DNA from 3 places in the Sinanaerobacter sp. ZZT-01 genome. Region 2 is predicted to be linked to each of the others. Evidence: riboswitches for the same ligand, from Rfam matches in the RefSeq annotation. Region 2 holds a riboswitch; each other region holds the start of a gene.

Evidence for each region. A riboswitch is a leader RNA that binds a small molecule or an ion and turns the genes downstream of it on or off. The one in region 2 is predicted to bind cyclic di-GMP.
Region 1: linked by a shared signal. The riboswitch ahead of flgC (flagellar basal body rod protein FlgC) and the one ahead of U5921_RS09905 (HD domain-containing phosphohydrolase) in region 2 are both predicted to bind cyclic di-GMP.
Region 3: linked by a shared signal. The riboswitch ahead of U5921_RS05150 (methyl-accepting chemotaxis protein) and the one ahead of U5921_RS09905 (HD domain-containing phosphohydrolase) in region 2 are both predicted to bind cyclic di-GMP.

The regions. Positions count from the first base shown of each region.
Region 1 is NZ_CP141728.1:63,930-66,200, forward strand. Features, by position in the region: gene fliF (flagellar basal-body MS-ring/collar protein FliF) at 1-113, opposite strand, end outside; gene fliE (flagellar hook-basal body complex protein FliE) at 143-445, opposite strand; gene flgC (flagellar basal body rod protein FlgC) at 502-954, opposite strand; cyclic di-GMP riboswitch class I at 1,180-1,264, opposite strand; gene U5921_RS00360 (GGDEF domain-containing protein) at 1,398-2,271, opposite strand, start outside.
Region 2 is NZ_CP141728.1:2,057,848-2,060,118, reverse strand. Features, by position in the region: gene U5921_RS09905 (HD domain-containing phosphohydrolase) at 1-1,269, opposite strand, end outside; cyclic di-GMP riboswitch class II at 1,345-1,428, opposite strand; gene U5921_RS09900 (hypothetical protein) at 1,683-2,135, shown strand; partial or broken gene U5921_RS09895 (MATE family efflux transporter) at 2,128-2,271, shown strand, end outside.
Region 3 is NZ_CP141728.1:1,030,049-1,032,319, reverse strand. Features, by position in the region: gene U5921_RS05150 (methyl-accepting chemotaxis protein) at 1-904, opposite strand, end outside; cyclic di-GMP riboswitch class II at 931-1,014, opposite strand; gene U5921_RS05145 (ArsR/SmtB family transcription factor) at 1,122-1,451, opposite strand; gene U5921_RS05140 (4Fe-4S binding protein) at 1,497-2,087, opposite strand; gene U5921_RS05135 (ATP-binding protein) at 2,088-2,271, opposite strand, start outside.

The DNA.
Region 1 (2,271 bases), 1.4 Mb from region 2:
GCGAACACAAAAATCGCAACAGCACTTCCTATGATAATATAACGGTTTCTATTGCTCAATTTACTATTAATCTCTTTTATCTGTTCTATTATTTTATCAAATTTATCACGCAAAAGCCATTCCTCATTCGTTCTTCTAATTTTTATAAGTTAATGCGCATCAACTCCGAATAGGCATCCAGCGCTTTATTTCGCATCTCTACTAACAGCCTTCCGGAAAGGTAGGCTTTTGTAGAATTAATCCCTAAGGTATGCAGGTCATCCACATCCCCCAACGCCAAAGCTTCGGTGTCTCTAGCTACTTGATCTTCTGTTTCTCTTACATTATTAATTGCATTTTCAAAAATTGATTTAAATGGGGTGCCGCCAGACACCGCTTCTTTCTCTGTTTCCAGTTCTGGCATTTTCCCCATTCCATTTAGCGGTTGCATCGGTGTAATAAACATTTTTCTCCTCCATTCGCTTTTTCGTATCACATTTCATCTATTACTATAGCGAATGTTTATTTACCAACCTCTAAGGCTTTTGATGCCATTAACTTAACGGCATTGATTGCCGTGACATTCGCTTCGTAAGAACGTGAAGCGCTCATTGCGTCTATTGTTTCTTGTAAAATATTTACATTTGGTAAATTTACATAACCTCTCTCATCTGCATCCGGATGTGTTGGATCGTAAACGGTTTTAAAAGGTGACTCATCTTCAATAATCTCGCTCACACGCACACCACCCACACCATTTCCTGATGCCGGCTGCTTTCCCAGTGCTCGGTTCATCAAAGATTTAAAATCCCCTTTTTCAATTGCTTCAAACGCTACCGTCTTTCTTCTATAAGGACCTCCTGATTCTGTTCTTGTCGTATCTCGATTCGTCAAGTTTTCTGAAATGATGCTCAACCGCAGTCGCTGAGCAGTCAAAGCAGAACCATTAATATTCAAAGTATTCAAAAATGCCAAATCATCCACCATCCTTCTACAATAAATCATAAAATTTACCAATATTTCTACAAAAATGACTTTTTGTTAATTATTTATTAATATTATTTTACATTTTTCGCTACTTTATTACAATAGGCATTCCTACATTTCCTATTGTCAATATTTAATAAATAATTTTTAATGAAACAAAAAAAAGCTCCAATCCTTACCAAATTGCAACCCATACTTTGATAAAAATTTTCTTTCGGAAACTGGCTGTCATAAGCGTATGCTCTTAGACCCTATAGCTTTGCGTCACTGCTTTTCAACAGTTTTGCCTTTGTCGAGAAATTCTTGACAAATATTTTATTTGTAAAATAATATATCATATTCGATCTATTTTGTCAATATATTCTAAATTATTACAAATTAAATGGGATTTTTCCAAAATTAATTTCTATTCTATGTAAAATTTGTTAATTCTATGTAAAAACAATCGTTCTGTCTTTTCCCAGTGCTTTTGCTTGATATAATGCATTATCTGCACGGTCGAACAAATCATCAGGACTGTCCCTTAAAAAATTCGATTGGGCAACACCGACGCTAAAAGTAACATTCTCATTATTCATCGAAGAAAAAGATAATCTTGAAAACTCTTTGCGAAAATAATCAATTTTTTCTGCTGCCGTTTCTTTCGTTGTCTCTCGAAATAAAATTGCAAACTCCTCACCTCCATAACGTGATGTAAATTCATTCTCCTCTGAAAAAAAGATACGAAGCATTTTAGATAGGCTTGTTAAGACCTCATTTCCGGTAGAGTGTCCATACGTATCGTTAATCTTTTTAAAATCATCCAAATCCATAATAGCAAGTGTTGTCGCTTTTCCCTTAGGTGTATCCTCATTTAATACTGTTTCAATATATGAAAAAAATGTATTTTGATTATAAAGACCGGTAAGAGGATCCTGCTTAACCTGTTCTCGCAGGCTCTCTTGCAGCCGATGACCGGATTTTAAATAAATCAAATTTTCTTTATTGTAGGAAATCAAAACTTGGCAGATCAGATAGGCTGCAAGCAAAACAGCATAAAATGCAGTTAAATTAATAAAAAAAAGTTCCAATGCCCCTCCTATATGAATAAAGGAACGCAGCCAGTTAACAGAAGAAAAAAACATACTGCTGAAAAAGACGATTCTCGTCTTTTTCGATTCACCAAATAATATTGTCACCATAATCGGTATGACATAGATTGCATACACAATAAATACGGTATCGTGAAAATAGGTGATGACAAAACACATTACGATTCCAGTAAATAAAACCGCATCATTCTTTTGATCCGTAGTCCTATTTTTC
Region 2 (2,271 bases):
TTCAATTATTTTATGATTATACATATTATCTTCTGCACTTTTTAAGATTTTCAGCATGTCTTCTTCAGAATTAGTCTTTGTTGCGTAGCCAAATGAGATGCTGAGCGTAATATCATTGATTAATTCTTTTTCACATAATTGCTTTATCCTTTCAACAATTTCACTTGCAGCCTCTTCATCCGCTTTTTGTAAGAGAATAATAAATTCATCTCCACCCCAGCGAATGATAATATCCCCTTCCCGACATGCTTGTTTCATCACCGATGCAGATTTCTCAAGAAGCTCGTCCCCCTTTAAATGACCAAATGCATCGTTTATCAGCTTTAAACCATTTACATCCCCCATGATAACTGTCAAAGGGAAATTATTTTCGACATCCAATTTTTCCACGATTTCTTCATAAAATCTTCGATTATAAAGGCCGGTCAATTTATCATGGTAGCTTAAATAGATGATTTCTTCCTCTGTTTTTTTTCGTCCTGTTATATCTTGAAGTGTTCCGATCAATTGCACTGCATTTCCACTTTTATCATACTTAAACTCACCAAGAACGTGAACCCATCGTTCCTCTTCATCATTTTGCCGAATAATCTTATACTGGAAATCAAACTTACTATGAGTGTATTCTGCTTCAGACATATTCTTTAACAAGGGTTCGCGCCATTCAGCGCAAACCAAGTTAAGCCATCCTTCCATATTGTGCGGATAACTCTTATCAATGCCCAAGATTGCATCTAACTCTTCTGTGCACTTATATATGTTCTTTTGCAAATCCAGAACATAGCTGCCCAAAGAAGCAACGAGCTGAGCCTTATGAAACAAATATTCCCGCTCTTTCGATTCCGTTTCCATATTCTTTAATTCAGTGACATCCTTTAAAGTACACAGAACCATTTCCACCTTACCGGATACATCTATAATTGGTTTCAAGCATTCAGAAATAAAATGAGACGTACCTTTTACATTGTACTCAAATTCTGCATTCACACACTCTTTGCTTCTACATACTTCAGCAAGTAATCTCAAAAACTTTTCAGCATCATTTCGTTTATAAAAATCGAGAAGATTCCTTCCAATTAATTGCTTTCTCTTTACATTTAGTAATTTCGCATAGACATAATTGGCATAGATATAATTTCCTGACTCATTGAAACATACGATCCCGTCAGAGGATTCATCTGCGAGTTTTTTATATAATAAAATATTAGATTTTAACTCTAATTTTTTAAGTTTTTTTCTGTCTGCTCTGTGATTAGTAGTATATTTCAATATATTTCTCCCAGATTCATTTTTGAAAACAACGATCAATACCCATTTTTTTACATAAAAAAACCAACAATCAATATAATTGTTGGTCGGTTGCACCACTAATTCAAAATTCCTAAGGTGCCCAAGTATAAGGAATTTATCAACATTTCCAACTTACACGCTCGGGGTCTGTAAGCAAATTATGCTAAACTAATTGTAATTTTATTATCCTTAAAAAGAAAAGTCAATTCTTTTTTTACAGCTTGCAAGCTAATTTTCTTTTTTACAGAACTCAAACAATTTCTCTATCGGCATATTAAAGACCTTCGCAATATCTATCGCTAATTTTAAAGAGGAGTTGTAGAGCCTTTTTCTAAAAAGTATAAAAATAAATTTGACAGTACTTGAATCTATCTATATAAGAGGAAATGTTTATGACAGCAACCACAATCAAGCAGCTTTTAGATGCCTGCTTTACTGCGAAAAAAATAACAGAAACAATGGAGGAATTGCCAAAAGGGATGAAACCTCGCCACATTCATGTCATTGATGCAATTTTTGAACAAGAAAAATTATTAGGAGAAGTATGTGTTAGTGATGTCAGCAATAAATTAAATATCACAACACCAAGTGTAACAAAACTCATCAACGAGTTAGAGGATATGGGTATCTTAAAAAAGTACATCGCTGACTACGATAAACGGGTTACCTTACTTTCATTGACTGATAAAGGACGTGCCTATGAACAACATTATGTCACAGCCTATCATACCGAATGGGCACAACAACTCATCACAGAAATCACAGACGCACAGGCTCAAGACGCAATTCTCGTAATACAGAAGCTTCAAGAAGCTATGCCTATAAGGAGGGCTTCTCATGAATAATCAATCGGATTTTTCTAAGGGAAAGATTTTGCCGATGATCCTGCGATTTTCGATCCCTGCTGCTTCTTTGCTGATTACGGCAATCTACAATATCGTTGACCGTATTTTCATTGGAAATTTTAACGGAAACACGGCA
Region 3 (2,271 bases), 1.0 Mb from region 2:
CTTGATAATTTGCTGCTGATTCTAAGATGAAGTTCCCATCTGAGAAATGTTTCATCGTAGTGTCAATGTCATAAAGGATATCGCTCAGGTTGTCAATGGTTTGTTTTGTTGCAATGGACAAGGTCTCCAGTTCATCTCCGGTATTTATTTCAGGGACCGAAGAATGCAGGTCCCCCTGACTGAGCAGGCTCAGACGCTGTGTGATACTTTTCAATCGGTCTGTTATCTTGCCGGCAATTACGGTTAATATGAACGTTCCCAGTGCACCCATAATGATACTGAATGCAATCATTTCGATCAGGGAAATGCGTTTCGCAGTCTGATATTGGCTGATTGTTTTTTCGATGTCTTCATAGTAGTTTCCGGTGCTGATATACCAACCGTAAGGCTCATATTTTTCTGTAAATGCACGCTTTTTAAAACTGCCTTCTCGGTTCGGTTTTGTAAAATAAAATTCCGTGTAATTTCCACCTTCATTTCCCGCCTGAATCAAACTTTGAATATAAAAATTTCCTTCAAGGTCTTTTGCGTCATATCGCTGCTGCCCTTCGTATTCAGGATTCATATGTACCACGCAGTCACCGTTTTCTAAGTCAGCCCAGAAATAACCTTCCCCGCCATTGTATCGAGTGTCACGGACAATTCGCTTGGCTGCTTCCATTTCTTCATCATGTGTAATTTCACCGTCCAAGTACCTTTGGTGATTCACATCTAATACGCTGATTAGATTTTCGATACTGGTTTTTATGACAGAATCAAACTTTTGCTGTTCCGCAGTTATTGCTGAATTATGGGCTTTTGTCAGTTCGATAAATGAAATGAGTCCTTGAATAAAGACGGCTGTAAAAATAAGAAAACTGAAAATAAGTACAAGCTTTGCTTTGATGGTTGTGTTCTTGATCATTAGTGTATTCTCCTCTATTCCATTTTTGAGATACGGTGGGTTGCATCACTGACTCCGTACATATTAAGATGCCCACATACAATATGCACTTCATAATCCCCTTATTCTCAATAGCTGTTCTGCTATTAGAAAGTTTACCCATTTTTCCAAAGCATAAACGAAAAAAGTTGCTTAAAAAATCTGAATTGGTGTTGAATTAGTTGTTATTAATGCAAGATCAACAGCAATAGCAGCTTTTCAGAACTTGAAGAATGGCCTCTACACGGTGGTCACTTATGGAATAAAAGATGCTCTGACCTATTTTTTTTGAGCTGAGAATGCCGTGTGCTTTTAGTACCGAAAGATGCTGAGAAAGTGCTGATTGCGTAATGTGCGCCACTTGATTTCCGATTTCACTGACACTGAGAGAGCTCTCCATGAGGATGCATAAAATCATAAGGCGGTTTTCATTAGCTAGAACTTTAAGAAGCTCTGTTACACGGGTCAAGTTCTCCTCTGCCATTAATACATCACGCTTAGTCTTCACATTACTGTCTGTTTCATTCATCTTTTGTTCCTCTCTTTCTATAAAATTTATATATGGGACTGTGAATCATTCAGTACCCTTAGTCGCTTTATGTCTCAGCTGGCAAATACCTTGTGTCATAGTTCCCATAGGGCAATAAACGCACCAAGAGCGTGGTTTATATAATGCCATAGTGATTAAGCCCAGCAGAGCAGATGTCAGCATCAAACTGTAAAAACCAAAAGAAAATTGTGCAACCCAAGGAGAAACAATTGAAACGTCAGTCCATTCCCAAGGAAGCTTAAATGTCCAAAATAGAGTAACGACCTCTTTCAATCCACGTGCTTCGGAAAATACCAGATAGGTTGAGAAGAGCATATTTCCAAACATAGTCAGAAAGAAAAGCAAAAAACCATATCGGAACCATTTTGAGCGAATCCACGACGGAATGGATCGGTGAGCGGACAAGTGAAGCTGATTGCCTAAGAGTGCAAAGAGCTGGCCACGGCCGCAGTAGTGATTACAATAATGTTTATTCCCTCCAATCAGCGCAAATAAGAGCGGCAGGATAAAACAGAGGATGCCAATCCATGCAAAGAGAATATTGAAAAATCCCAAGATCAGATAGATGGTTGTTACGATCCAGAGGTAATCATACCAATGTTTTTGTTGTCTCATTTATATCTCCTTTCTATCAACAATATGTATTACGGACGCAGGACAAGCTTTTTGACATTTGCCGCAGCCCACACATTTTGAATCATCTATGACTGCCAGACTTCCTTTAAAAATAGAAATTGCGTGAAGCGGGCAGACCTTTAAGCAGCTTCCGCACGCTACACATTCATTTGAAATTGAAGCT